DNA from 2 places in the Mongoliitalea sp. genome. Region 2 is predicted to be linked to the other one. Evidence: riboswitches for the same ligand, from Rfam matches in the RefSeq annotation. Region 2 holds a riboswitch; the other holds the start of a gene.
The links. A riboswitch is a leader RNA that binds a small molecule or an ion and turns the genes downstream of it on or off. The one in region 2 is predicted to bind thiamine pyrophosphate.

Region 1 (15,646 bases), on a different contig from region 2:
TGAGTTGAGCATTGGCTTTTTTTGTTGCTATGCGATACCCTAACTCGTAATTATTGACAAATTCTGCCCGTACGTTATTTTGATCTTGGAGAAAATCAATGTTACCGGCATTAATCTGCACACCACCTAAGAAATCTGAGCGATTGGGTTCCCTGCCTGTGCGACCAAAGGAACCATACACATTTTGAAGGGCATTCAGCTGATAAGTCAATCCCACTTTCGGATTCAAAAACTGCCAGCTGTACAAGGGAATGGTTCTATTTTCTCCCAAAAACTGAGTATCAGGCGTCAACTGAAGATTGACAAATCGAGCTTGCAAGTCCCCAAAAAAGACCCAGTTTTGATGGGTATAGGAGGCTTTGGCAAATGCAGAAAACTCGTCTTTGACTGAGCGATCTTGATAATAAGGATTAGCAAAGTTTGGTACTACCTGCTCAATGTTTCTCCTGCGGAAGGTATAGGCATGTACACCAGCACTAAGATCCCATGCATCACTGGAATGTTGCAGATTACTCATGACACCGTAATGATTGTTGAAGAGCGGATAATTGATTTGCACAAACTGCTCCCCATCCACAAAGCCGAAGGGAAAGTCTCCTCCTGCCCCACCATAATAAATGCTGCTGGTCAGTGTCGTGTTTTTAGAAATAGTTCGGATATGCTCCAGCTGCGCAAAAGATTGTCCAAAATCATCCCGATCATCCTCAAAGTTGAGATTGGTCCGTGGATTTTCTCTCGCTAGAGAAATTGGAACAGGAATATAACTGAGTTGACTTTTGGTTCGTCCATTGAAACCTGTAAACCGAATGATATCTTTGTCCCCAAAATAGCCTCCACTGAAGAAGAAGGAATACGAGTCGGTACCACTATGGTCTCTGAATCCATCCGAAGAAGTCATACTGACACGAGAATAAAAAGCCATTTTGTTGGGCAAAATGCCTGTTTTAACTTCGGCACTCCCTTGCCAAGTATTAAAACTACCTCCCAATAAGGACACGGTGGTTTCCGGTGCATCCACATTCAAGCGAACAGATTCGTAACTAATACTGCCCGCATAGGAAGCTGTTCCATTGGTACTGGTTCCAACGCCTCGTTGCACTTGGATGGACTCCACGCTATTCGTAAAATCGGTGAAATTGCTAAAAAACACCCCCTGATCAATCATATCGTTCAGTGGAACACCATTGAGGGTAATGTTGATTCTTCGTTGATCAATCCCTCGCATACGCATGGTGCCATAATTAGTGAAGCGTGTACCTGACTCTGAATTTGCCTGTATACTTGGAGCCAAAGTTTCCAAGACAAATGCCCCATCTTGCCCGTTGAACACTTCGTTTAACTCTTGATAATCCACCGTTTTTTGTGTGATTGGCGATAATTTATCAGCACGTATAGCCCTCACCATCACTGCTTCAGAAAGCAAAGCCGTTTCCACTAATGTAACGTCTAACTGACGATTTTCGGTCAAATTAATCAGAAGTCGCTGTGTTTGGTAACCGATAAAACTGACTTCAAGCGTATACGTTCCTGCGGGAACATTACTCAGTTGATAGGTGCCATCTATTGAGGCTACAGCACCCAATTCGAGGGATGAAATGAACACGTTTGCCCCTGGAAGAGGCTCGTTTTGTTCATTGGTAACTTTTCCTGATACGGAAAACTGGGCTTGGGCACTCGATACAAGTGCCCAAAGGCAAATCATGAGTAGTTTTTTCATGGATGACAAAATTGTTAGGTTTTAGAAGCAGGGGCTTCTTTCCTGTACAGTTCCTACGGCCGCATTATCGGCATCAGGTTATACGGGTTTGATCTCAGCCTTTCCTAGAGGAAAAGCACCCCTTTTGTCTGCATTAGTTAGATAAATAGAAATTTGTAAATACTGGTTCTTTCATGAGGTTGATAAGTTCTTCCGCAGTAATCAGCTCTTTACTTTTCAACCAGTGGATAAATTGGGACCATCGCTCCTCCTGCATAAGTCCCCAATTTCCTGCATCATCGAAATAATAAGGATTGATGGCTTCCTGGCTTTGGATCAAAAAATCTTTGTCTGCTAATTCTTCCAAGTTTTCTTGCTTATAAAGCGCATCTACTGCCAATTGAGGGTTTTCTTTGATTAACTGAAAACCTCTCCTACTAGCTCGAAGGAATTTTTTGTAAGCCTCCGGATCTTCTGCCAAGAGCTCAGGATGTGCCAGCAAAACAGGGGAATAGCCATAGGGAATACCAAAATCCTTCAGGTAAAAGGCATTCAATTCCACTTGTTTTTTTTGCGCCATGACACCTTCCCATGGCATAAATACCCAAGTTGCTGCTGCATTTCCTTCCAAGAGGGTATTCCAAATGCCCAATTTTTCAGGAACAAGCTTGATATGTTCCCCTTTTCCGCCATCAGTCTTGATCATTTCAGCGACTATATGATCTTCAAAGCGGGCATTGTAACTCGCATATTCCTTGCCGTCTAATTGGCTGATGCGATCCAAGCCCGAAGATTTCAGACTTACGATGGCACTGGCATCCCGTTGCAAAACTGCGGCAATGGCCATCAAAGCGGGTTTTTCAGGATTGGCACGGTAGGCGATCACGCTTTCTGAAGGAGCCATCGCCAGGTGCACTTCTTTAGACGCGACAAGGCTGGCTGGCGTACGTGCATAATTATCTACCGAGGTAGAACGCAGCTGAACATCTAGTCCTTCCGCTGCATAGAAACCTTGTTGAGCGGCCACAAAAAAGCCGCTGTGATTGGTATTGGCAGTCCAATCCAATGCTAGGATAAATTTTTTCATACGTTTTTTTTTAAGCGCTTGCACGCAAACCAAGTGATATACCTGCCTTTTTTCAAAGACAATCCAAAACACTCAGCAGCCTACAAGCAATCAATTAATGATTTATTCCTACGCCCGCATTACCAGGATCAGGTCTAAGGGTATGATCTCAGCCCGTTGTATTAAGGCACCCCTATCGCTTTCGAAACGCAAATAAAACCTCTTTTGTTTTTGTTTACAAGCTTTGGTAACAACCAAACTTCCATTTTGTCAGAGATGGCGTAATTTGGATGTTTGAAAATGTCAATGATGAAGTGAATTTTGTACGGCTCCGAATGGAAGAGTAAGAATACATAATATTGCCTGAAATTAATATTCAAGTCATCTGCTTCACCGGCTTCTGTTCATGTACAACTCAAATTGCACCTGAACGGGTATAAAATTCAATTTTACAGCATTTTTTATACCCGATAAGGTGTAATAAAGTTTGTGTGCATTTAAACCTGATCAGGAAAAATGCATGAATGTTTTGTGGGAATCTTTAAATAAGACGATGCTGGATATCATTTCACATATGACCCCGCTTTCAAAAATCAAGATTCAACGCATCCACCATTTCCACCCAACGCTTCATCTTTTTCTGAATCACTTTCCAATGATGCTGATCTTCTTCGGTAATAAGCGTAATAGCTTCCCCTTCCATGCCTGCCCGACCCGTTCGACCGATTCTGTGGATGTAGTCTTTTGGGGATCTTGGTAACTCAAAGTTGACCACATAAGGCAAGGCCTGAATATCAATTCCTCTTGCTGCCAAATCAGTCGCTACCAGTACACGCACCTTGCCTCCTTTGAATTGCTTCAATGCTTCCATACGTGCCCCCTGACTCTTATCCCCATGAAATGCCATGGCTTGGATGCCATGTTTATTAAGTTTGGTGGTCAGATTATCCGCGGTACGAATAGATGAAGCAAAAACCAATACTTGTTGCCAGTTACCTTCTGAAATAAGGTGTCTTAACAAGGGCCCTTTTTTCTCTTGAGTGATCAAATAGGCTGTTTGATTAATTAAATCAGGCGTGACATCTTCTGACTGTATCTCAATCTTCAAAGGATTGTTCAACAACTTCCCAATCAAACCTTCGACTGTCTCGTCCATAGTCGCCGAAAACAGGATGTTTTGCCGCTTTTTCGGCAATCGGGAAAGAATCTCATCCAGCTCCAGCTTGAAACCTAAACTCAATACCTTATCCGCTTCATCGAGTACTAAGGTTCTTAAACGATCGATGGTGATGGCATTTTTTGCTAGCAGATCCAAGAGACGTCCAGGGGTAGCCACCAAAATATCCGTCCCGTTTAAGTTCATCATCTGCGGATTGATCGATACCCCTCCATACACAGCCATACTTTTGACTTTCCTTGGAAGATACTTTCCAAATAATCGAATAACCTCCTCTACCTGAGCAGCCAATTCCCTAGTAGGAACAATCACCAGAATGGGGATGGACCTGCTTCTATGGACCTCGACCGCTTGCAAATCCTCTAGAATTGGTAGCATATAGGCAGCGGTTTTACCTGAACCCGTTTGTGCTAAGCCCAGCACATCTCTTTTTTGAAGAATAGCCGGGATTGTTTCTACTTGTATAGGATATGGGGCTTCGTAATTAGCTTGTTGGATGGCTTGAACGAGGGCAGGCGACAAACCGAGTTCGGAAAAATTCATGAGTGGATTTACTTTTTCACAAATGTAGTGATTTTAAAAAGAAGGCTAATACCGAGAGTAATGCTATAAAGGTACGAAGGCACTAAGTTTTTTCATTTTTTTATGCCTTCGTTCATTTATGGCGAACATTTGAGAAATTATCTATGCAAATGGTTGATCAATGGCGGGACTAGGTTGAGTAAAGTATTGAGGTCCATTTTCAGTCATGTAGAAGCAATCCTCTAGCCTTACCCCAAATTCCCCTACAGTATAAATTCCTGGTTCGTTGCTGAAACACATACCCGCTTGTAAAGGGGTGGTATTTCCTCTCACCAGATTGGTCCATTCGTGCCCATCCATTCCGATCCCGTGCCCTAGACGGTGGGAGAAGTACTTGTAATCAGGCCCAAAACCTGCTTGGTCTATGACTGCTCTTGCGGCCGCATCCATCTGTTCGCAGGTAGCACCCGACTGCTTAGCTACTTCAAAAGCTGCTGTTTGCGCTTCTTTTACTACATCCCACACTTGCTTTTGTCTATCGGTGTAATCTCCAAAAACAATCGTTCGACTGATATCGGACTTGTACCCCTCCACCGTGCAACCTCCATCAGCCAAGATAATATCGCCTTGCTTTAAGGTTTGGGTTTTGCTGCTTCCGTGAGGAAAGGCTGACCATTCACCAAAATTAGCCCCGATAGAGCCGCTGAAGCCTAATTTCTTGTGGGCATCAGTAGCAATATCTCGGAAGTCATATTGATTCATGCCTTCTTGCAAGGAGTCAAACAGAATTTTATAGGCTTCAATAGTCGCCGTATTGGCAGCTTGCATCAAGGCAATTTCGGCGGCAGACTTGTACATCCGACAACCCGCAGTGACTCCGTCACCATTGACAAAGTTGAGTCGGGCAGTTTCATTTTTGATGCCTTCATACAGAAAAAAACGGCAACGCTCTTCTATGGCAACTTTTTGGTTGGGCGTACCCAAATCCTTTAATAACTTCGCAGTCAGCGCATAGGGACTTTCATGTTCCTCCCAAGTCAATACCTGATTCCCAAACTTCACCAACTCCTCCACTTTATCCCGCTCAAAACCCGGACAGATATAGGAGACGTCTCCTTTCGCGGGAATAACCGCAGCCACCATTCGCTCAGATAGGAAAAAATCAAAATCCAGAAAATATTTCATACTGGTCCCCGGCTCCAAAAACAGTGCATCAATTTTTTGCTCTTGCATCAATTGCTGCGCCTTGGCTATTCTGGCCAAGCGCTCTTCTTTACTGATTGGCTGAATCGCCAAATTCAAGGGTTGAATTGTACTACTGGATGATGAAGAAGATTCCTTATTTTCGGAAGTGGAACAGGCAAAAGCAGGCAAAGCCAAAGCTGGCGTGAGAGATGCCCATTTGACAAATGATCTTCGATTAAGTTTCATGGTGGTGGCGTTTTTCAGAAAAATAAATAATTCTGTCCTATCTGAATGCTTTACAATGACTGAATTACATAAAAGGTAAAAATCAATAGTCAAAAAGATATTGCATTTGTTGCTCGCTTTCCCGTATTTAGCATTCCCAAATGGAACTTTAGCTCAGTTGGTTTTGAACGTCCCGACAAGAGTCGAGAAGGTTGTGGGTTCGAATCCAAAAGTCCAAGACCATTAGTAATAATTATTGTAGGGAACTTTAGCTCAGTTGGTTTAGAGCGCTGCCTTGACAGGGCAGAGGTCGTGGGTTCGAATCCCTCAAGTTCCACTTTTTTAGATTTTTAGAAGCGAGAAGCGAGAAGTGAGAGGTTAGACTCGTTAGGTTGGTAATTAGCAATTTTTTAGTGAAAACAAGAGGCGAGAACCAAGAATCAAGATAACTAATAATGATTTATTGGAAAATTATTCCAATATTTAGTTCCAAGTACTTGAAATAACCATGACTCGTCAGAAATGAATCTATTCAAATTTAAACTCAACCAACTCCTTTTTTTGTCTTCATTTATCTTGCCCTTCTTCATTGCATGTACCACTCACCAAGACCGTAACCTTGCAAATGCTGAAATAGTCATTGATGTAGACACTTCAGTCAAATTAAACTATTCAGATATCTTCGAATCCCTTGAAATTATTCCTTTGGAGTCCACTCACGAACTATTGGTAGGGGATATCGATCAAGTCCTATTTGCAGAAAACAGGATCTTCATTGTAGATGAAAACAAAACAAAGTCATTATTTATCTTTGACGGTTCAGGAAAATTAGTGAAACGAATAGAAAGTAAAGGACTTGGGCCCGGTGAGTTGTTTAAACCAACTTCAGCACAAGTTCTCGACAAAGAAAATCAACTGGTCATTTTTGACGGTAGACAGGGCAAATGCATGTTCTACGACTATGATGGGAATTTTTTACATGAAATCAGATATAAAGATTGGTTAGCTACCTATGATTGGATTTATCATAGAGGGCATTTCTATTTTTACAGCGAAAACGGAGAGGATTTCGAGGATAGACTTTTTAAAACAACAGTAGGAATGCAAACAGTATCGAGAATTAACACCTTCTTCAAAGGGGATTCAAAAATTATCAATGGTACGAAAAACGCCTATTTATACCCTACCTATGAAGGCTTTAGCTTTTTATTTAATGAACGCAATTCCAACAGAATTCTTGAAATTCAGGATGATGTTATCAAACGTCAATATGTATTTTCTTTTTCCAAAGACGAGTTTAAACCAGATTTACAACGAGTTTATCAAGCCATAGATTTCACAAGAGAATTTTGGAGACAAGATCAATATGCATTAGGTGATGGATTAATTGACGGAGAAAAGATTACGTTGCTTTCTATTAACAAAGGCAGAGAATCAAAATTAGCTCTTTGGAAAATGGAAGAGCATGCTGTTAAAATTGTAGAGGCCATTCAAAACGACATGGACCGCTTAACCCCAGACATCATTTTGGTTTGCATGACTATTTTCGTGGCCCCGACGCATATGTTTGGGCAGCATTTCCAAAAGAGTTGGAAGAATTTGAAAAAAAATTCAGACCGGGACAAAACCTTTACCCCAATTTCGCTAAGCAATACAAAATTGGTTCTGACGATAACCCCATCTTGTTTGTATATTCATTCAAGAGGTAGTGTTAAATGATATATAGGAAGAGAATTTTTATGAATTGGCGGGTTTGGGATAATTATTACCTGAATTATAATGGACTTGGGCAGGCCAATCAAATGTTTCATAGAGGAATACCCCTTCATTACAGTTCAGGCGAAGCCCTGTTGTCACGCAACTCAAAATATCTGGACGGAATCCGGGCAATGGTAGGCTATGGTATTACTGGGAGCATGGTGGCCGCTGCTGCAAGTCCGATGTTGATTGAGACTTTGGCCCCTTTAATGGCAAGCAAGACTGGAATTGATATGACTATCGAGGCTACATGGCAGGCGGGTAATAGCCTTCTTTTCAACGGTAGCCTATCTCAAATGGATATAGCGGATATTAGGTTTGCGGGTATAGGAGGAAAATACACTTATGTTTTTCAAGCAATAGTAGATTTTGATGCAGGTGGTTTAAAAGTAGCAGGTGCCAATAAAAATCCATTAAAAGTCGGAATGGATTTAGGGATAGGAAGGTTTAACAGCTGGCATTCAAATGAAATGAAAATTGCAGGAGTTGATAAAACAGTTATTAATTTCTTTAATCGCGTTAACCAACCATTAAGGATAACTTTTGTAACCGGAGTAAAATCAATTGTCAAAGATGAATGATAGAAAAAGAGCTTTATTAATTCTGTTGGCTTGCTACATGTTATATTTCGTTTGGGAATATAATTATAATAGGTTACCAAAAAACTACACTATAGGAAAAGTAACCAACATAACCGTGGGATTTAAATCGGATAGCAAGGTTGAATACGAGTTTTTGTATTTCGGCAAAGTGTTTCATTCAAGATACTGGAAAGGAGATTATCGAGCCAAAATCGGAGATTCATTTTTAGTTGAGTTTGAAGTAAATAACCCCAAGAAATCAAGAATACTTTTATACTATCCTATACCCGATTCATTAAATGTGAGCTCACCTAAAGAGGGATGGTCAGAAATTCCTATTGAAGTGGAAAAGTACCGAAAAAACAGAACCCAGTTATATGGTCTTTATGATAGGTTATTTAAACCAAACGCTGATCAAAAAAACAATTGATTGAGTAAATTTATGATCAGATTTTGGGAAACACGTTTGTAAAATTTACAAGAGAAATTAGCTCCATAAAGCTTCCGATCTCCAATCCAGTATTTCACCATCTTTATCTGCAGGTATCTCGAGATATTGAATAGGAACGGTCGGTTACCTTTAAGAACATTTTTGATATTTTTCAAGGTAATGTCCAAATCATGGTCCATCAAAAACCTTCTAGATTGATAGACTTTAAGCTGGAAAGCATCTAGATATGAATTAATCATCCTTGCTTCCTTAGTTTTTCCTATGACCCTACTGGAGGAAGAATTCCATTTATCAGGATGGCATTTGTACTTTGTTGATAGTTCAAGCAACTGAGATTCCAAGGTTAATTGTATAGGGGCTCCAGATTTGGTCGTGGAAGTATTATCTCCCAGCAATAATCAAGTAGAACTTCGTCACAAATACGAAGTGTACGAAGAATCGGGCGTAAAAGAGTATTGGTTGGTAATCCCTGACAGTCAAACCCTCTTGATTTACACATTGATCAATGGAAAATTCAACGCCTCCCGATTGATGACCACCGGAGACCTCGCCAAATCCTCGGTAATCAAAGGCTTCGAGCTGAATTTAGAGGAGTTTTTTGGGGGTTTTAGGTGATTTTTGGAAGCCACGAATACACGGATGATCACAAATATTTTTCTGACTCAGAATTATCTATTTCACCTCAGGGTCCATTTATCAATCGAATGTTTTAGACCTCAGGGCTAACGCCCCTCTTGATCAGTTAACTTTAGTTTTTTTCTACGAAGACTACAGGGCTAACGCCTCTTTCGGTTAAGCTCCATAAATCAAGGAATTATTTCGATCCTATTTCCAATTTATATCAACATTATTTCGCGTAGCATATTTCCCTCGCTCTAACCCTCTAAATCTCTCCATCCCAAATATCCTAATATCAAAAAATATCAACCAATATCCATTATCCAACCCCAATTTCCTCCATCCCCAAAAATGGTCTTGCCCCCTTCTCCAATTCCCCTTATCTTACGAGTTCAAATTGTTGACTATGAAGAAAATTTATACACTATTCATGGCCATGCTTGTAGCCGTACAAGTAATGGCCCAAAAAAGCCCTGAGGAGTTTCTCGGCTACCAACTAGGAGAACGATTCACCCCTCATCATCGAGTAGTAGCTTATTTCGAACACTTAGCTGCCACCTTACCCAATGTGCAATTGGTGCATTATGGAGAGACCTACGAACACAGACCACTTTTTGTAGCGATCGTTTCTTCTCCAGAAAACATGACTAATCTGGAAAATATCCGCTTGGATAACCTTCGCCGAACAGGCATGGTAGAAGGAACTCCTTCTACAGCAGTTGCCATGAACTGGATGCAGTACAATGTGCACGGAAATGAGGCGGTAGCAACAGAGGCTGCCATGAAAACCTTCTGGCAAGTAGCCAATCCTGCCAATGCAGAAGCAAAAGAATGGTTGAAAAATCAGGTATTGATTCTAGACCCGTGTGCCAACCCTGACGGCAAAGACCGCTACACCGTTTGGTACAACCAAAAACAAAATAAGCGTCTACAACCGGATCCACAATCAGTGGAACATTTTGAGCCGTGGCCAGGTGGTAGACCTAATCATTACCTGATGGACTTGAATAGGGACTGGGCTTGGCAAACACAAAAAGAAACGGAGCAACGCATTAAACTCTACCATCAGTGGATGCCACATTTGTTTGTGGATTTCCACGAGCAAGGTATCAATGAACCTTTCTATTTTGCTCCTGCTGCTCAACCTTTGCATGAGCAAATAAGCCCATTCCAATTCGAATTCCAAACACTCTATGGACAGCATACCGCTTCCAAGTTTGACGAAAATGGCTGGTTCTACTTCACCAAAGAGCGTTTTGACTTGCTATATCCAGCTTATGGAGACACTTGGCCGACCTATAATGGTGCCATCGGTATGACCATCGAAAAAGGTGGTTCAGGTCGCGCTGGTTTGGGTATGCTCAATGCCCTTGGTGATACTGTCACGCTGACCGAACGAATTGCCCATACCCATGTAGCGGGTATTTCAGCTGTGGAAGTTGCCGCTAAAAACGCTCAAAAACTGGCAGATGAATTTACTCAATATTTCAAATCTAACAGCTCCAACCCCAAAGCGAAGTACAAAAGCTTTGTGATCAAAGGGGACAAAAACCCGGAAAGAGTAAAAGCCCTCTTGGGACTATTAGACAAAAATGGCATTCAGTATGGATTTGCAGGAAATCGCTCCGGCTTGAGAGGTTTGGATTATAACAGTGGCAAATCCGCTACCTTCTCCACCACAGAAAAAGACATTGTGGTGAATGCATACCAGCCTAAATCGGTACTTACGCAGATTCTCTTCGAACCAGAAGCAGTGCTGCAAGACAGCATCACCTATGATATCACGAGCTGGGCCTTGCCTTATGCTTACGGGGTACAAGCCTATGCTTTGGAAACCCGGTTGGATGCTGCCAAAAAGTTTGAGAAAGCAGCATTCGCTTCCAATAAAGTGGATGGCAAACCATTGGCTTATTTGGCCCCTTGGCATGCCACCGTTCATGCAAAATACTTGGCTGCTTTATTGAACGAAGGCATTCGTGTTCGCTTTGCAGAATACCCATTTGAAATTGGCGGACAATCCTATGGAGCGGGGACCTTAATCATCCACCGCAATGGCAATCAGTACGTGGCCAACTATGACCAAAAAGTAGTAGACCTTGCCAATCAATTCGAAATTCCATTGACCGCAACCAATTCAGCATTTGTGGATAAGGGCAAAGATTTTGGTTCGGCAGACGTACGACCTATCGTCAAACCTAAAGTTGCTTTGTTGGGTGGTGCTGGTATTTCATCCTTGAATTTTGGGGAAATCTGGTATTTCTTCGAGCAGGAGTTAGACTATCCACTCAGTATTTTAGAAGCTGACAATTTGGGAAGATTCGACTTGTCTTCATACCATGTACTCATCATGCCATCGAGCTGGGGTTCCTTCCTATCTGAAAGCAACCTCAAAAAAGTTATGGACTGGGTACGCGCTGGCGGTAAAATCATTGCGATAGAGAATGCTGTTAACGCATTTGCTGATAAATCTGGATTTTCTTTGAGCCAGTTTGATACCGATGAGGAGAAAAAAGCAGCTGAGAAAGAGGCCAAGGCCATCCAATCGGTAGAGCGCTTAGAACCTTATCAAGAGCGTGAACGCATGGGTATTTCAACCACAGCAGCTGGCGCTATTTATCAGTTACGAATCGATCAAACACATGCCTTAGGGTTTGGACTGGGAGAAAGTTTCTATACCTTGAAAAATAACGGTTCCCGATATGCTTATTTGAATAATGGCGTCAATGTGGGGATTATTTCAAGCTTAGATGCTTACAGATTTGGATACATCGGCAGCAAAATCAAGCCTCGCATGGCTCAATCCATGGTCTATGGTGTAGAAAACCAAGGCAGAGGTCAGGTAGTCTATATGGTGGATAATCCAATGTTCCGTTCCTTCTGGGAAAATGGCAAGCTTTTGATGGCGAATGCGGTTTTCTTGGTAGGACAGTGAGAAGATGGAAGGATGAAGGATGAAGTTTGAGGGATGAAAATAAAACCATTAAGGGGTTAAGGTTCATTAAGATGGGCCTTAATTCCTTAATGGTAAAAATTAAACTTTAAAGCTGGTAGTGGGAGCACTGATTAAAAATAGCTCCTAAAAAAGTTCTCGGACCATGGCTGCATACTGGCAAATTGGAAATGAAATTGAGGATAGGTATCTCTGAAAAGCTGATACTTTTTTGGCTTGGCAATTTTCAAATCAAATTTTGCTTCCACTGCAAGCGGTGGGTTTTCATCCGGCAAAATAAAATCAATCTCCTTACCATCAGACGTTCTCCAAAACCGAATAGTATCTAACCCATATCTATCCACCAACAAACGAAAAACTGCCTGTTCCCAGATTTCACCTTTATGCAACCGTTGATTGATAGGAGTGAAATTATTTAGAAGGGAATTTCTCAATCCAGTATCTAGCAAATAGCCTTTAGGCATTTTTACCAACTCCTTTCTGATATTGGCAAAATAAGGCTTTACCAACGATACATGAAAACACTTTTCCATAACCTCCAAATAGTTTTGGATGGTTTCGTTTCTGACTTTCAAAGTATTACTTAACTCATTGACATTGACTAATTGCCCTGTTTGAGATGCCAAAATTTGGAATAATTGGTAAAAAGCAATTTCATTTTGTACACCGGACTCGATGATATCCCGCTTGATAAATGAATCCCTAATTTCTTTCAGCATTTCCTTTTTTTCATTCATAAGAGGTTCAGTAACAATTGCAGGATAACCCCCAAACAACAGATAAGAATCCCACTCCAGGCGGAGTAAATCAATTTTAAGGCTTTTGGCATGTGGCTGTTCTTTGATTCTAACGATTTCTTGCCATAGATCTTCTTTTCCCTGAAGAACCAGGTAGTCTTCAAAGTCACAGGTCGTTAAATGAAAAATCCGTTTCCTACCTGCCAAAGAGTCCTTGAATTTTTCATCGATGTAAAATGCACTACTTCCACTCGCTACGATTTTGATTAAGTGGTGATAATCATCATAAATCAATTTAAGAAAATTAGAAGGGTCTGATAAGTATTGAATTTCATCAATGAATACCACTGTTTTTTTATCCTGGGTAGGAAGGTACGCCAAAAGATTTAGAGGATTTGAATCAAGTTCTGCTAAAAAGGATTTATTCTCAAGGTTGATGAAAATTACAGGTAAACCTTCCTGTACACAATGATTTCTCAAAGCAGTGAGTAAAGTTGTTTTCCCTGTTTGCCTCGCACCAGTGAGTATGGTGAATTCCTTTTTGGGAAGGTGTTGGAGCAATTTTAAAAAGAGCTTCCTTTTCATTTGTTGTCTAGATTTTTGGTAAAAATAATCAAATCAACTAAGTTTTTTACACAGATTAGTAAAATTATCGGATATTTTACCTAGTAGACTAGTAAAATTATCGGATATTTTACCTAGTTGAATAATAAAAATATCTCATTTTAAACCATCATTGCCAATAGATACAATTGATAAACTTTATTCCAGTTGATGATTGCACAGAATAAACGGTATTCTTAGCTTTATTGCAGCCAAGTTATTGTACTATGAAAAACCTACTGGTTTATTTTTTTGCAATCTTGCTTATTGCCTGCGTAGGAAAGGGGACTGATAACCTCATGGATTATACTAACATGAAAGTAAACTTGCGTACATCTTACGAATAGCAAACATTAAATTCCTATATTTTTTGAGGTTATACCAGCAAAGCCACCTTAAATTCATCACTCAAAACAAGTCTCGCATTAGATTTTTGAATATTTAATGTTAACTACTTGACAAATCGCAATTTTAATGTCAATTTTATAAATTCACATTAAAATTTATAAAATTTAATGTCAATCATGGTTTATAGAATTAATCCTGACAGAACAAAACCTTGGAATAATCTGCCGGAACTACCCATCGAAGCTCAGTACTATAGAAATTTGGATATTTACGAAAGATTGATTGAGGCCAAAGCAGCAATTGCAAGATTGCAGGGAAGAAGTGTAGCTATACCCAATCAAAGCATGTTGATAAATTCCATCAGTCTTCAGGAAGCGAAGGCATCATCTGAAATAGAGAATATTTTTACAACCGATGATGAACTTTACAAGGCCTTTAGTGATGAAGGTAGTAAGCAAGGCCCTACAAAAGAAATTCTTCACTACCGAGAGTCTCTTTGGAAAGGACATCAATACTTACTGGAAAATCAGAAATTCGACATCCCCTATTTCGAGTTAGTTTATCAGACAATCACTGAGATGAGTGATGGTTTAAGAAAGCCTTTTGCACAAACCTACATCCGTCAGGGAGGAACAGGGCCCAATGCAGGCAAAGCAGTATACACACCTCCACGAGGAGAAGGTGTAGTAGAGGCTAAGATGCAAAATTTAATAGACTTCATTAACCAAGAACAAAGCCCTCGCATAGATCCAATCATAAAAATGGCCATTGCACACCTGCAGTTTGAGGCCATCCACCCATTTAGAGATGGTAATGGAAGAACTGGACGGCTTTTTAATATTCATTACCTAACCCATCAAGGATTATTGGATTTACCGATCCTGTTTCTAAGCAAGTTTATATTGGAACACAAGGAGGATTACTATGCCTGTCTTGCTGGAGTTACACAGCGTGGAGCATGGAAAGATTGGATTTTATTTATATTAAAAGCTATTGAAAATACAGCTGCAGACACCTATCATAAAATCAATGACATCCTTTCAACCAAAGAAAGTATTTTACATGCCATAGAAAAAGAAACCTCAATCAGCAGACCAGAGTCCATTGTAGAAGCTATTTTCACTCAACCTTACACGAAGGTAAAGCACCTGACAGATAAAAAACTCTATGCTGAAAATACCGCTAGACAATACTTAAACAAACTTCACGACATGGGTATTGTCCAACGAAAAGAAATCAGCGGGGGGCATTATTATATAAATTTGGAATTATACAGAATATTGGGCACCTAACTTTTATGGTCATGATTAAGGGATTATTTTTGAAATTATAGATTTAGTGGTTAGATTGTATCCTTAATCCTCCTTACATGAAATCATTTATTTTCATAGCTCTCGGTCTGCTTTTATTCTCCTGTGGAGGCGAACAAAACAAGCAAACGCTTGATTACGCTAGCATCTCAATCAAAGTTGATACGGTAATGGTTGACCCAGAAGATAAAATCATCAACCTAAGGTCAGGCCTTTGGAATAGCGCCCTTACGCAAGACGGTTCCAAACTTTATCTTTTTGACCCACAATCTTGCAGTTTGGATATCATTGATTTGAATCAACTGATATTGGAAAAGAGAATACCATTTGAAAAAGAAGGACCCAATGGGACTGGATCGTATGTAACTTGGATGAGTATATTGGATGAGGAACGTATCTTTTTGGCAAATTTTTCTGAA
Region 2 (15,646 bases):
ATAGACTACCTTTGAGATATGAGTTCAGATAAATACAGAGACTTTTCGACTAGAAAAAAAGAAGCAATGCCTCTCAGCACTGCTTTTGAAGATTTACTGCGCGCATACAAGATCAAAGACAGATTTGATGAACGTGCATTGATTCAGGCTTGGCCAGAAATCATGGGAAAAACCGTTGCAAGCCGGACCACTTCTGTTTTTATTAAAGACAAAAAACTTTTTGCCACCATAAGCTCTGGACCGGTCAAACAAGAACTTCGCATGAATCAAAGCAAGTTGATCCAACTAATTCAAGAGCGATTTGGTAAAGAGCTTATTGAGGAAGTGGTTATTCTTTAATTCCGGATCAATCCTGTGACCCAAACACTCTTCGCATCAAGGCAGTAGTTCGCTGCATAGGATCCTGTCGGATTTTTGCTTCCTCCTGAGCTACTAAAGTAAATAGCCCATTGATTGCCTGCTGGGTTACATAAGCATTCAAATCCGGATCAATTCTACGATTGACCAAAGGGATAGCATTATAGGTATTGGCGATATCCGTATAAAAACGGGTTGCCCCAACTTCATTCAAGGATTTTTGGATTTCAGGCTGAAATAATTCAACCAATTGAGCTTCGGTAGTTCTTCTCAAAAACTGAGTAGCCGCATCTTGCTGACCGCTCAACAAAGCAAATGCATCTTGAATGGTCAATTGGCGAATAGCGCTTGTAAAAATAGGAATTGCTTGTCTTGCCGCATTTTCAGCTCCACGATTGATAGACAACAAAGCTCTGTCAACTTCCGAACCAAGCCCAATCTGTCTGAGTGTATTTTCTACCCTTCTAGCATCTTCCGGAAGCATAATCCGGATCAGCTCATTACCCCAAAAACCATCCTGACGGGAAGCCATGGTAGCACCATTGGTGATCCCCTGCACTAATGCCTCTTTCAATCCTCCGGATACTTCCTGCTGGGTCAATGGTCCACCGCCTCCCATGCCTTGTAAAATTTTATTCAGGTCACTGGCATTGCATCCGACAAGGAACAAGCATAGAACTGCAATTTTGAATATGGTTAACTTTTTCATGCTACAAATTTATTCATCATTTTTGTACCAAAGCAATCAACGAAACCATTCAATTAAAGTTTAATCAGTATTATTGTAGCGATATATTCAAAAAATGATAAAACTGCCTAAAATACATACGGGAAAACTAAGCTTGATTAGTGCTGTATTGATATGGTTGGCGCTTTTATTTGTGGACATCACCAGAATTTTTGGAGAGCTCAACCAATTAGGTACCGGTATTAGTCCGGAATATTCCTACGCATTGGAAATTCTATTTTTCATCACGGTTTACATCTTCTATGATTATACCATCAATTCCAACAAGAATACAGAATTTTTGGAGTTGATCTGGAGAGCCGCCTCCACTGGTCTCTTAGCTTTAACTGTATCACTAATCATTCGGGGAATCTATTTTCTTTTAGGAGATGGAAAGTTAGCAGTGGACCCTTTACTTAGAAACTTCTTCTACCATGTAAATTTTGCGCTAATCACCATTTTTTTAATTTCTACATTAATCCTTTGGAGAAGATTGATTCTTTATCAAAAAACCAAAAGAATTGTACAGCAATGGCAGGCATTTGAGGTTATTTTACTCATGAGTATGTTTTTTGTGTTTTTAAACAACAACTCCCTTGACTACAGTTTCCTATTCGGCATGGTGTTCATGTTCATTTTTTCGATTTCCCTTTCAGTCAATTTGAAATGGATACCTTATCTCACATTCAAGGAAAAGTGGAAGTCTATTCTTTTCTTTTTTATCATTTTGATATGTACCATTTATCTGTTTTCGCAACTTTTATCATACAGCGATACTGAACTTGTTTTTGTTAATCTGACTGACAATCTGTTTTTGATCGCACTGTTTGGGTTTATATTTATATATTCGCTATTCAGCTTACTTGTCACCTTATTTAACCTTCCCACATCTTCTGTTTTTGAACAAAAATTAACAGAAGCCATTAATTTTCAACGCCTGAGTCAATCCATCAAGCCTGGACAAAGTGAAACCCAAGTGTTGGACATTTTGATAGATTCCTGCATGAGTGCGTCTTATGCTGATGCTGGTTGGATTGAAGTAATAGATGAAAACTTAGGACCACAGATTGTCCACCGAAGAAGTATCAAAGAATCCGACCGGGATAAAATTCAACTTCATATTGAAAGTATAGATCCGTTTACTGCTTTTAAATGGAATAACCCCAAGAACGAATACGAAATATATCAGGGAAGAATCTCCCAAGGGGGATATTTATCTGCCTTGATGCTTCCTTTGGTGACTAATAACCAAACCTTTGGAAGGATTTTCTTGCTAAAAGAGGTGAAAGAAGGTTTTAACAAGGAAATGCTCAATATCATCAGCACCTTTGTAGGACAGGCCTGTATTTCGGTAGAAAATCACCGGCTTTTAAATGAGGCCATCCAAAACGAGCGCTACAAAGAGGAATTAAAAATTGCCCAACGGGTACAGCGGAGCTTGCTGCCAGAAAAATTGCATCACGATGAATATTTCGAAATCTGTGGCTTTTCTGAGGCTGCGGATGAGGTTGGAGGAGATTACTACGAAACCCAACAGTTGGGAGAGCATGAATTTGCTGTGATCATTGGAGATGTATCAGGAAAAGGCACTTCTGCTGCATTTAACATGTCCCAAATGAAGGGGGTTTTCCAAAGTTTGGTTCAGCTACATCCAAGTCCCAGAGATTTTATGATCAAAGCCAACAAGGCTTTAAGTTTTTGCTTGGAGCGGCAATTATTTATAACTACTACATATCTCATCATCAATACGCTGAAAAAAACCATCAAATTCAGTCGGGCGGGTCACTGCCCTACCTTGTATTACGATGCTAAATTGAAGCGATGGGACTATTTAAGCATCGATGGGATGGGATTAGGTATCATCCGTACGGATATATATGAAGACTTTGTCCATGAAAAAACCATCAATTTCAATCCACATGACCTGATGGTTCTATACACAGATGGATTGGTAGAAGCCAGCAATGAAGAAAGAGAAGAATTTGGCTATGAACGGTTAAAAAAACTCGTAGAAAAGCACCATGATAAGCATCCGGAAGAAATTCAAAAGTTGATAATTGAAGGCGTTTTTGAGTTTATCGGAAAAAATCAAGGGCTAGACGATGACTATTCATTAATGGTTATAAAATTTCTTTAACTTAAATCAAATAATCACGTTAAATAGAGCATGTTAAAAATTGATATTCAAATAGAGCAGCAAATGCACCTGTTGATCCTTAAAGGAGAAATAGATGCAAGTAACTCGGTGGACTTGGATTCTGCTATTCAGTCCATCTTTGCACAAGAATGCTCCATTATATTGGTGGATGGCAGGGAGTTAGATTATATTTCTTCTGCCGGGCTTGGCGTATTCATGTCTTACCTTGACGATTTTCAAGAGAAAGGCATTCAAATTTTCATTTTTGGCCTAGCTCCAAAAGTATTGCAGGTGTTTGAAATATTAGGCTTAGATAAACTGATTAGCATCCGTCCCAATAAAGAGGATGCATTGGCACTGGTAGGATGAGTCAGAGTTTGAAGTTATATTGTGATACAGGTCAGTTGACCCTTCTAAGGCAGTTTTTAGAAGATTTTCTGATGTCTACAAGCTTGAACGAACTTGAGAGACATCAAGTATTGCTATCTGTGGAAGAGGTTACGGCTAACCTTATAATCCATTCTCATGCCTGCAATTCGAGTGAATTTATTCAGGTAAACGCCCTTCTTGAAGAAGATATCCTTAAAATAGAAATCCATGATCAAGGTGCGGGTTTCAACATTTTGGATTACGAAGAACCAGAAATTGATCAACTCATCACCACCAAGCGTAAAGGTGGATTGGGAATCATGTTGGTTAGAAAATTTATGGATAAAATTGAATTTGAAACCAATGGCAGAAAAAATACCTGCCGACTCTTTAAACTTGTGAATTCCAAATAATTGTTAATTCCAAGCGTAAATACGCTTCTTCTCCCCTAAGTATTGATATAAATTCGTAACATTGCATTCTATTCGCTGCATTGAATTCAATTATGAATAAACGGAATTTATTAATCGGAATACTCATTCTATTTTTTGGCTGTAGCCCTAAAACTGGTTTAATCCAGCCGGAAAATACAACGGTTGAAAGTATCCCCTTGCTTGTCATTGAAGGGGAGGAAATTCAATCTGATGAATTTTTATATCTCTTTTCCAAAAACAAACAGTTTGACAACAAAGAAGAACTCTTAACTCAAGAGGAATTTGATCAAAACTTGGAGCTATTTATCAATTACAAGTTAAAAGTCAAAGAAGCAGAGCGTCAGGGCTTGGATAAAAATGAGGAATTTGACCGGGAGTTTGAGATGTTCAAGCAAGATCTTATCAAACCTTACTTGATCAAAAACTCCTTACAGGAAGGTGAATTGCTCAAGGCATATAACCGTATGCAGGAAGTAATCAAGGCTAGTCATATTTTGCTTCAATTCCCCAGCAATGCCTCAAGGGAAGACTCAATCGCTGTATTTAAAATGGCCCAGAAATTGAAGTCTGAGGCTGATGCAGGTGCAAATTTCAATGAATTGGCCAAAGAATACTCTGATGATCCATCTGCACAAACCAATGATGGGAGCTTAGGATACTTTACTGCCATGCAAATGGTCTATCAGTTTGAAGATGCTGCATACAATTTAAAGATCAATGAAATCTCTGAGCCTGTATTGACAGACTTTGGATATCATATTATCAAATTGGAAGATAGAAAACCAAACCCAGGTGAAATTCGAGTTTCCCACATACTAGTACGTTCTCAGATAGGTGATCCCGTATCCGAAGAGAGGGCCTTAAGAAAAGTAGGAGAAATCTACAATGAATTACAAAAGCCGGAAAGTATTTGGGAACAAGTTTGTCAACAATTCTCAGAAGACGTTGGCACTAGGAATACGGGTGGAAGACTGCCTTGGATTAGCTTGGGCTCAGTGATTCCAGAATTTGAAGCAGTGGCATTTGCCTTACAAGAAGAAGGTGAAATTTCTCCACCAGTGAAGACTCCTTATGGGTATCATATCATTCGATTAGAAGAAAGGAAACCACTTGCTCCTTTTGAAGAAATGGAACCCATGATCAAATCCAGAATCATGAGAGATTCCCGATCTAGCTTAATTGGATCTCAAGTGGTAGCCATGCAGAAGTCTCGATATGGATTTGTAGAAAACGAGGAAGTTTTTGATCGAGTGATCGCATTTGCCAAGGACAAAAATATGAAGGAAGCGTTGGCGGCATTGGAAGGGGAAGAACTGGGTCAGCAAGAGCTCTTCCGTGTGAAGGACCAATCCTACTTGGTAAAGGACTTTTTGGTACATGTAAAAAACAAAGAAAATCAAGTGATTACAGGTAGGCCACAGACTGCCTTTGAAAGCCAGTTAAATGCTTATGTATCAGCTACCTTGGATAGAATCGAGGAGCAAGATTTGGAAGAAAACAACGAGGAGTATCGAATGCTTCTCAAGGAATATAGAGATGGTATTTTACTATTCTCCTTGATGAATGAGCAAGTTTGGCAAAAAGCTCTAGAAGACAGTGTAGGATTGGAGCGGTTCTTCCAACAAAATCAAGAGCGCTACTATTGGAATGAGCGTGTGAACGCAATTCTGGTAACCATGGCAAAAACTGAATCTATTCCTTCAGTAAGGAGATTCCTGAGCGACAAGGTATATAAAACAGACTTAACAGATCGTTTAGAAAATACCTTCTTACTCAATGACCCATTAATGTTCACCATGGAAGAAGGCTTATTCGAGTGGGCTAACCACCCTGTCTTGAAGGGAATCAATGTAGATAAGCCTTTCCATGAACTCAAACAAAATGGAAAAACCCAATTCGTCATTGTAAGCCCAAGAGTTCCTGCTGCTCCTAAGCTGCTCAGCGAGACTAGGGGAAAGGTAATCCAAGACTATCAAGAATACTTAGACAATATGCTGATTACCAATTTGAAGGAAAAATTTAACTTCAGCATTGATGAGAATGAAAAAAATAAGATCTACGAAAAAATCGCGTATAATTAGTTCAAGCTTCATTCTTAGCTTACTCTTGATTTCGTCCTGTGACTTCTTCAAAGTAAAATCTACTCAAAATGAAGAAGAAGACCGGATACTAGCAACAGTTGCCAATAACAGCTTATTACATTCTGATATAGAGTTTTTGCTCAATGCTCAACTATCAGAAGAGGATAGTGCTGCAACAGTCTCCCGATTTGTGCAATCATGGGTACGGCAACAATTGATGATAGCAGAAGCGTCCAAGGCCATCAACTTCAATACTCCCGAATTTAATCAGCGGATCAAAGAATATAGAGAATCATTAATGATCCATGAATTTGAAAAAAATTACATCAATACTCAGATTGATGAAGAAATAAAAGAACAGGAAATACTCGAGTACTATGAGTCCCATAAGGATAATTTCACCTTGAAGGAAACCATCGTACGGGGGAATTTCATTAAAATAGAAAAGAATAGCCCTCAAAAGAATGCATTTGAGCGGGCAATTCGCCAAAAAGAACAAGATCGATTGATGGAGCTTAGCTTAAAGTTTGCCAGCAATTACTACTTGGAAATTGATAATTGGATTCGCTTGAGTGAATTAACGGCTAATACTCCACTCAAAAATGAAGCCAATACCGCCCAACTCCTAAGGAGCGGCAGCTTTATCAAGGTTGATGGTGAAAATTATTCCTACTACTTTGACATTTTGGAATACAAATTGCAAAATCAAGTACCACCGCTAGAGTTTGTTAGGGAAGAAATAACTAAAATACTCTTGAACAAGCGGGTGAACATGTTGAGAGAACAATTGCATAGAGATATATTTACGCGCGCATTAGAAAATAAAGAATTCAGTATTTATGAATAAATTAAAATTAACCGTTGGTTGGCTATTTTTCATAGGGATCATTGGCTTGGCACATGCCCAAGAGCAAGAAGAGAAAAAAGAGACCCCAAGTACTCCTCCAACTGGACAGATTATTGACAAGATTGTAGCCAAAGTCAACAATTATATTTTGTTGGAGTCAGAGGTACAACAAGCATTTATTGAAGCTGTTGCTTCTCAAAGTCAGCAAGGTTTTGAGGCACCAACCCGTTGTGAGGTATTTGAATCTTTATTGATTAATAAGTTGATGGTTGCCAAAGCGGAACTAGATTCTGTCATGGTGTCGGATGCAGAGGTTATGTTTGAAGCAGATCAGCGATTCTCTATGATGATGCAGCAATTCGGTGGAGATGAAAATATCCTGATCGAAGCGTATGGAAAGACCGCTGATCAAATGAAAAGTGAAATCGAATCAGCTCTACGTGAACAGAAGGTCATTGGTAAAATGCAACAAAAAATCACAGCTGATTTGACAGTGTCTCCTGCGGAAGTTCGAAGGTTTTTCAATGCTATCCCTAGAGATTCCCTCCCTTTCTTCTCCGCCGAAGTAACGGTTGGTCAAATCGTACGTAAACCTGTTGTCAACGATAAAGCAAAAGAAGATGTGCGTAAGCGCATGATGAATTTCAAACGTATGATCGAAGATGGGTTAACAGATTTCCAGTCCTTGGCCCGTGAATATTCGGAAGATCCTATGTCTGCTATTCAAGGTGGAGAGCTAGGATTCTTTAGAAGAGGGGAATTGGCTCCCGAGTTTGAAGCTACGGCGCTTGGACTCAGACCTGGAGAAATCAGTGATCCAGTAGAAACCATGTTTGGTATTCACATGATTCAGCTATTGGAAAGAAGGGGGAATACGTATAATTCCCGCCACATTCTGATCAAACCTCAACCCAGTGAAGATGATATTTTAAAAGCAGAACGCTTTCTTGATAGTTTGAGAACAGAAATCATGGCTGGAAAAATAGAGTTTCCAAAAGCTGCTAAAGACCATTCCAATGATAGGGCAACTTCCGATAATGGAGGCTTCTTTGCAGACCCAATGACACAATCTAACCGATTAACGCTACGTACCCTAGAGGATCCTATTCTTTATTTTACCTTGGACACTATGAAAGTTGGGTCCATCACTAAGCCCATACGTTTTGAAGATGAGCGTGAAGGTCCACAAGTGCGTATCCTTTATTACAAGCAGCGATATCCAGCACACCGAGCCAATTTAACAGATGACTACGAAAAGTTAAAAGCTGCCACACGAAGGAAGAAAGAAGAGGAACTTTTGAGCAAATGGTTCTTATCTGCCAAAGAGGAGGTATTTATTGACATTGATCCATCTTATGATCGCTGTAATGCTTTACAAGATCGATAAATCGGTTTAGAAAACGCTCTGTATTAAAATCAAAATCAGCTTGAAATCAGTAGTTTCTGATTTCAAGCTATTCTGACACTCAAATTGGTTTTAGAAATATTTTTAGCTTTGCATGAAATCGAGTAAAAAAGCTAATGGTTATTTTTTTCAGCCAAAAAACATCTGTGTCAATCCGCAAAAATCACATTCTAAATGTGTGTCTAAAAACTTTCCTTATCTTCTGCGCCTTCCGCGAGCATAAAAAATCCCGCAAAAGCATCCGAATAACACTCTTGCGGGATATGGACTATAAATAATACGCTACATTAAAACAGAAACTTCACCCCTGCTAAGAAATTGGTTCCTGCCTGTGGATAAAAGAAGTTCTCTGTGACCAATTCTCTGCCACCCATCGCCTCGGCTGGTAAGAAATAGCTAAAGGTATACCCATTGGGCTCGTACAATCTATTGAAGATGTTATTCACCAAGACCGTGATTTCCATATTTTTTACAAACCGTGGTCTTAGGGCATAGTTAAATCTCAAATCGGAAGTCCAGAAAGCATTCAGAGAGCGTGCTTCATTTTGGGTGTTATCCAAAAACTGTCTGCCCACATACTTATTCATCAAAGACATTTCAAAACCCTTGAAAGGTCTATAATCCACAATTGCCGCCGCCACTACATTCGGAGAAAAAGCAATGTCTGTGTTCGTATGCACAATCATCTCCTGTCTAAATTCTGCTGTAGAAAAGTCGTCTATGTACTCAATAAATTCATCAATCTTATTTCTGCTCAAGGCCAAGTTAGCCGCCACTGTCAACTTGTCCGTCAACTTATATGCACCATCTAACTCAATACCCATGCGATAAGAGTTATCCACATTGTCACGGACATAGGCTCCTACATCATTCAACTGACCAGTCAACACCAATTGGTCGCGGTACTTCATGTAGTAGAAATTGGCATTGTATGTGAATTTCCCGGTCTGAACACGGTAACCAGCTTCGATATTCTGCAAGTTTTCGTGTCTTGGCGCTCTGTCAATAATCGGAGAGTCCGTAAAATCTCTTCTGACAGGTTCTCTATTGGCCACAGCATAGGACGCATACCATTGTTTTCCAGGACTAACCTGGTACGTAAACCCTACTTTTGGATTGAAGAAAGCAAAATTCACCTCGCCGGTCACATCTCTCAAATCATTATTAATCCCATCAAAGCTGTAATCAATCCATCTTCCCTGAAGGTCTCCAAATAAAAACAATTTATCAGTAGCCTGATACGTAGCCTTTCCATAGATATTGATGTCATCTTTGATAGCTACATTGTCATAATAGCGATCACGGATATTCACAGGTCCTGCAAACCGCATCCAGATAATCTCTCCAAAATGATCTCCTATATAACGGTTTGCACCCCCACCTAAGGTCATATCCCATCTCGCATCCTCTGTGACATAGTTTAAGGAAAATACTCCTCCGAAGAAATCATTGTCCAACCATCTTCTACGAATGATATCCATGCGAGAAATTGTTTCGCCACCAATCACCAAATTTGGCAATCCATACCTGCTTAAACGGTCATTTGCTCTAAACTGCTCAAAAAAACCACGACCATAGGTATAATGCAAAGCTGCGTTAGCTTTCAAACCCACTCCCAATTCACCTGTATAAATCAATTGATAATGCGATTGTTTGTAGTCGTCTACCTGATTATCGTAGGTATAAGGGTTGAAGGTACGGTTGGTACGCAAAAGATTTTCCGGAACGCCCTCCCAAGCCTGGTAAGTTACTTCTGCACCAGCAAAGACATTCATTTTCACCACATGCTTTTCACCGTAATATCCACCCGATAGAAAATAGGAACGCAAATCTGAAGAGGCACGGTCGATGTATCCATCAGAACTAATACGAGAAAGCCTTCCATCAAACGCCCAGCGATTATTGATCAATCCAGTTCCCACTTTGACCATATGCCTACGGGTATTGAATGAACCAAAGGAGTTATCCACTTCAGCATAAGCTTCATCCTGTCTTGTATCTGTCTGAATATTCAAACTCGCACCAAAAGTAGCAGCACCGTTGGTAGAGGTCCCAACCCCTCGCTGTATCTGAATGTTATCCACAGAAGAAGCAAAGTCGGGCATATTGACCCAAAATACCCCATGAGACTCCGCATCGTTTAAAGGAATCCCATTAACGGTTACGTTGATACGTGTTTGATCAGAACCACGAATTCGCAGCCCCGTGTAACCCACACCAGCACCGGCATCTGAGAAAGACACAACAGATGGAGTAAAGTTGAGTAGAATTGGGATATCTTGTCCAAGATTTAAGCGAGCGATATCTTCTTTACTGACTTTACTAAATGTGGTAGGTGTTTTTTCGCCAGCCCTAGTAGCAAAGACTATAAACTCCTCTGTTTGAATGGCACTTGGACTCAAGGTTATAGTAATTTCATCGCTAATAGGAACAGTGATTTCTTGCGTAACAGGTTCATAGCCCATAAAACTCACCCTTAGGGAATAATCCCCTGCAGGGATATTGCGGATATCAAATTTTCCTTGGAGATTGGTGGTAGATCCTCTACCCGTCCCTGTCAAAACCACGTTAGCACCTGGGAGTAGCTCCCCAGATAGATTTTGGACGACCCCTTTCACTGCAGATTGTGCAAGGGCAAAACTTGTGATGCTCAACAAGAGCAACAGCGAATAAATTTTTTTCATGATACTTATGCAACTTGTATTTTGGTTAAACATAGAAAAATCTAGGGGCGATTTTTCTTTCCGTTTGTTTACCCGATCTGAACACACGCAGACATGCGCGCACAACAATAGAACTAAGCTATTATTTTGTAATACGTGTATTCAGTTGTACTCATTTCCCTTCGCCGGCACTACCCGGATCAGGTATTGTGGGTATGATCTCAGCCCGTAATTTTAAGGCACCCCTCATGATCTGCGAGCAAAGCTAGATTGCCTACGGGTAAAAACCAAATATTATTTCAGCTCCCTATGATAGTGAATAAAAAAAGCCTGTCCCTATGAAGAGGAACAGGCTAACTGTTAGTGGCTTCAATTAAGATATCAATTCCTACCCAAATGTCTTAAATGATTGACATGTGAAGCCAACGCTACTCTCATTTTTGGATGCTCTATGTAAGGAATGCCATATTCCTGACAAGTCTGCTTGATAATCTGAGAAATGGCAGGATAATGAATATGAGAAATATTTGGAAACAAATGATGCTCAATCTGAAAGTTTAGCCCTCCAATAAACCATGATAAGATTTTGTTTCTGGTAGCAAAATTAGCAGTTGTTTTCAACTGATGAATAGCCCAGTCATCTTCCAATTTGTTAGTAGCCTTATCAGGAACAGGGAAAGAGGTCTCTTCTAATACGTGTGCCAATTGAAAGACAACACTCATAATAACTCCAGTCGATAACCCGAAAAGCAGGAAACCCACTAACCAAGGCAAAAATCCCATCATGTAGATTGGCAAAGCAATAAACAGGAATAAATGGACTACTTTAAAACCCCAAAATGAGATATGTTCTTTCACATCCATTTTTTTGATAGGCGTTTCACCAACTTTCCTGGTGACATATTTCTTGTAATCGGTGAAAAACACCCAATAAAAATACAAGATAGAGTAAATGAAGATAAAGTAGCGATGCTGATACTTGTGGATTTTATAGCGTTTTTGAGTTGGACCTAATCGCAGAAAAACGCCTGCATTCAGGTCATCATCATGATCATCTACATTGGTAAATGAGTGATGGGCGACATTGTGCTTGGTTTTCCACATGAAGACGTTAGCTCCAAGGAAATTGATAGAAATACCTGCCAATTCATTGACCCAGCCTTTTCTACTGAAACTTCCATGAGCTCCATCATGCATGACATTGAATCCAATGCCGGCTGTCAAGGCTCCTAGAATAATCGCTTCTAATATGGCAAAAGGCCAAAATGGAGTAAAAAACACTAGATGGATGTAAATAAAAACGAATGCCACAACCATCACCACTGCTTTGAAATAGAGTGAGAAATTGCCTGTTGGGTTAATGTTTTTTTCAATAAAGTAGTTTTTGATCCTTTCTTTTAAATCGGCATGAAAGGTAGATGCCGTACTAAACCTTGGGGGACGCATGTGTAATAAATGGGGGATAATTAGTTAATCAGAATGCAAAATAAACTAAAGGATTATGATACATTCTGCTATAAAGATAGGACAAATTTGGATAATTCCAAGTCGAAGCCTACAAGCATGAGAGAGAATATGTGCTTATCTGGTGATCAATCCTTGAGCAAACAGACCATTCACAGTCTTGATTGCACTTTCCAAACGCTCTTTAGAAGAGCCTGATATAATGTTAAAAGATGTTGGCGACTTTTCTAAAAGTTGCTTGTATAATTCAAAAAAATGGCAACGCATCTCTGGATCAGGATGCTCTCTCAGAGGATCATCCTCCCAAGGAATGTCTATATTCGTCAATAAATATAAGTCATAATTCCGGTCTTCTATTTGTTGCTTTACCCATTCATGCACCTTTCCATATTTGTGTTCCGACCATACCTGAATCACATGTAAATCAGTATCACAAATTAGGAGTTCATCAGATTGAGCGGCTAATCTATCTTCCAAAGATAGCTGTCCTTGAGCTATGCTTAGCAAATCATCAAACTCGTACGGTCTATCCAAGTTTTTAAGATACTCCCGAGCATACTCTTCCACCCATAAACAATCAAAATGGTCTGCAAGCTGTTGGGCTAGTGTACTTTTACCAGTGGATTCTGGACCTATAATAACCACTTTCTTAAGCATGCTGTACTTTTTTAGCAGTTTTCATCCATTCGATTAAGCCAATCGTGGCTAGTACTGTGAAAAACAAAAACTGGAAAGATGTCAGCATCAAGCCTTTGTAAAAATACAATGGGACCGAAACAATATCCGTAATGATCCAAGCAATCCAGTTTTCAACTTTCTTCTTTGCCATCAACCACATTCCCACAAATGCTGATGATGTAGTAAAAGAGTCCCAATAGGGTACATCTGAATCGGTGAAATTGAAAAGTACGGTGTAAAGCACGCCATAAGAAACCAAAAATAATCCTACGGATTGAATAATGCCTTTGGTGGATAACCAAGTTACCGGCAACTCTTCCTTTCCTTCAATTGGTCTACTCCACAGATACCAACCATAGATGGACATGGCAAAATAATAAGCATTGATGCCCATATCTGCATAAAGCTTATATTTCAAGCAGATGTAAACATAGATAATGGTGGAAATCATTCCCGTAGGAAAAACAAGAATGTTCTTTTTGATAGAATAAAAAACCGAGGCAATACCAAAAAAGACGGCAACCACCTCCAATAAAGTCATCTCAGCCAAGCCATCTAGAATACCTTGCCAAATCCATTGAATATCCATACAGCGAAATAAGGTAGAAAATTGGGAAGATGATAGAAAAAGTGGTTGAAGTAACGAAAAAGATATTGCGTTACTATCAACCACTGTAACTACTACATGCTTTAAAAGCATGAAAACACTACTTTTCTAAAGGCAATTTGATGACCTCCAATAGATTTTCTTTGGTAAGCAATTGTTGAGCAATTTGCTGTACACGCTCCTGAGTAACTGCTTCAATGCTTTTTCCCGCTTCCAAAAGACTTTCGAATGGGAAATCATATTGTCTGGCAGCTGCAATTTGCCCATTCCAATAATTGTTTCGCTTCAAATTTTCCTGATAGGCAATTCTCCTTTTTTCCTTGACCTTATCCAAGTCTTCCTTCGTCGGTCCCTCTTCTTGTATTTTCTTGACTTCAGCCCATGCCGCAGCGGTTAATTTCTCTACCATATCCGGACTGCATGGGAATGAAATGGAGAAACTCAATTGACCGACTGGCTGATTCGTCATGCTTCCACTAGCACCTACTCCATAAACACCCCCGATTTCTTCCCGTAGATTTTCAATCAATTTAATGGTGAGAATTTCTCCTAAAAAAGAAACATCGCTGGCCAAAGCCCTATCATAGGCGTGTTCATTGGAGAAAAATAATATCACTTGACTCTTTTCGTCTGTTCCTACACGAATGGTTTCTGATCGTCCTTTCGGGGGCCGGATACCCAAATCTTTAAAGCTATCCACACTCGAAATATCCCCTGGCAAACTAGCAAAATACTGCTCTATCATAGGCAAGAAGGTTTCTATGTCAATGTTACCTGTAAAGTAAAACTCAAAGTTCGCCGCATTGCTGAACCGATTCCTGTAGATTTCTAAGCCCCTTTCCACACTGATTTTATCTAAATCGGCAGGATCATAAATGCTGAGGGCTCTTGGGTTATTATTTGCAATTAGCTTGTTCAATGCTACACTAAACTGAAAATCAGGATTTGCCTGTGCTGATGCTAGTTGTGTCTTTTGGTTATCCACATAGACTTGGAAAAGTTCTGCATCTTTTCGAGGACTTGTAAAATATAAATGAATCAACTGCATGGTTGTCTCCAAATCCTTTGGACTGGTTGCCCCTCCGATTGTTTGTGAATAGGTCCCAATATTTGGAGTGACTGAAACCGTCTTACCAGCCAACATTTTTCTCAAATCAGATGGTGAAAAATCACCAACACCCATAGTATTGACCATCACTCCTGCATAGCTAGCACTGTAATGATCCTCATCTCCGAACACTGAAACCCCGCCGTTGCCTCGAATCGTGAAAAGAATTTCATCATTTTTGAAATCTGTGGACTTCACAAAGACTCGAGCTCCATTGGATAACACAAATTCTTGAACCTCCACCGATCCATGCGCTACTACCTCAGTGATTTTCCCAGGTGACGGTAAATTAGTGAGCAGCTGATCCGCCAATAATTTTTCTTCATAAGGAAGCAAGTCTAATTGATCAACTTTATCAAACAAGGCCAATACATCTTCCTGGGATGGAAGCGTTTCTAATTGGTTGCTAGGTGCCATAACCACAACCACCCTGTTATCGTCACGTACCAGCTCTTTGGCAAGGGCGTTGATTTCTTTTAGGGTGATTTGAGGAAGGATTTCTTTATAAAACTCGTACTTCCAAGCTTCTCCTTCAGCAAATCTTCCTTCCAAATAATGATTGACATATCTCCCTACAATGGCTCGGGATTCGGCTTTGTCCATTTCTTTGAAGGCACGTTCCGCACTGTTGAGTAAACTGCTTTTAACCCTATCCAATTCTCCTTGGGTGAAACCATGTTTGGCAACTCGCTCATTTTCTTCAATCAAAGACTGAATACCAGCTGCCGCTTTTCCAGGGGCCACTACCGCTGTGGCGGAGAAATAATCC

Region 1: it holds a riboswitch for thiamine pyrophosphate, as region 2 does, so the genes downstream of both, ACXIUD_RS00625 (TonB-dependent receptor) here and ACXIUD_RS01110 (TonB-dependent receptor) in region 2, are expected to answer to the same signal.

Annotation. Positions count from the first base shown of each region.
Region 1 covers NZ_JBSZCK010000003.1:68,552-84,197, forward strand. Annotated here, with positions in the region: gene ACXIUD_RS00625 (TonB-dependent receptor) at 1-1,717, opposite strand, end outside; TPP riboswitch at 1,752-1,850, opposite strand; gene ACXIUD_RS00630 (ABC transporter substrate-binding protein) at 1,851-2,783, opposite strand; TPP riboswitch at 2,871-2,967, opposite strand; gene ACXIUD_RS00635 (DEAD/DEAH box helicase) at 3,349-4,482, opposite strand; gene ACXIUD_RS00640 (M24 family metallopeptidase) at 4,624-5,892, opposite strand; tRNA gene ACXIUD_RS00645 (tRNA-Val) at 6,134-6,208, shown strand; gene ACXIUD_RS00650 (6-bladed beta-propeller) at 6,394-7,590, shown strand; gene ACXIUD_RS00655 (hypothetical protein) at 7,611-8,210, shown strand; gene ACXIUD_RS00660 (hypothetical protein) at 8,203-8,640, shown strand; gene ACXIUD_RS00665 (Uma2 family endonuclease) at 9,013-9,276, shown strand; gene ACXIUD_RS00670 (M14 family zinc carboxypeptidase) at 9,686-12,211, shown strand; gene ACXIUD_RS00675 (ATP-binding protein) at 12,343-13,551, opposite strand; gene ACXIUD_RS00680 (Fic family protein) at 14,094-15,209, shown strand; gene ACXIUD_RS00685 (DUF4221 family protein) at 15,287-15,646, shown strand, end outside.
Region 2 covers NZ_JBSZCK010000004.1:40,079-55,724, forward strand. Annotated here, with positions in the region: gene hemW (radical SAM family heme chaperone HemW) at 1-15, shown strand, start outside; gene ACXIUD_RS01070 (DUF721 domain-containing protein) at 19-339, shown strand; gene ACXIUD_RS01075 (DUF4197 domain-containing protein) at 347-1,066, opposite strand; gene ACXIUD_RS01080 (GAF domain-containing SpoIIE family protein phosphatase) at 1,161-3,221, shown strand; gene ACXIUD_RS01085 (STAS domain-containing protein) at 3,252-3,590, shown strand; gene ACXIUD_RS01090 (ATP-binding protein) at 3,599-4,003, shown strand; gene ACXIUD_RS01095 (peptidylprolyl isomerase) at 4,096-6,105, shown strand; gene ACXIUD_RS01100 (peptidylprolyl isomerase) at 6,065-6,952, shown strand; gene ACXIUD_RS01105 (peptidylprolyl isomerase) at 6,945-8,339, shown strand; gene ACXIUD_RS01110 (TonB-dependent receptor) at 8,645-11,041, opposite strand; TPP riboswitch at 11,181-11,277, opposite strand; gene ACXIUD_RS01115 (fatty acid desaturase family protein) at 11,402-12,466, opposite strand; gene ACXIUD_RS01120 (AAA family ATPase) at 12,602-13,141, opposite strand; gene pnuC (nicotinamide riboside transporter PnuC) at 13,134-13,751, opposite strand; gene ACXIUD_RS01130 (M16 family metallopeptidase) at 13,870-15,646, opposite strand, start outside.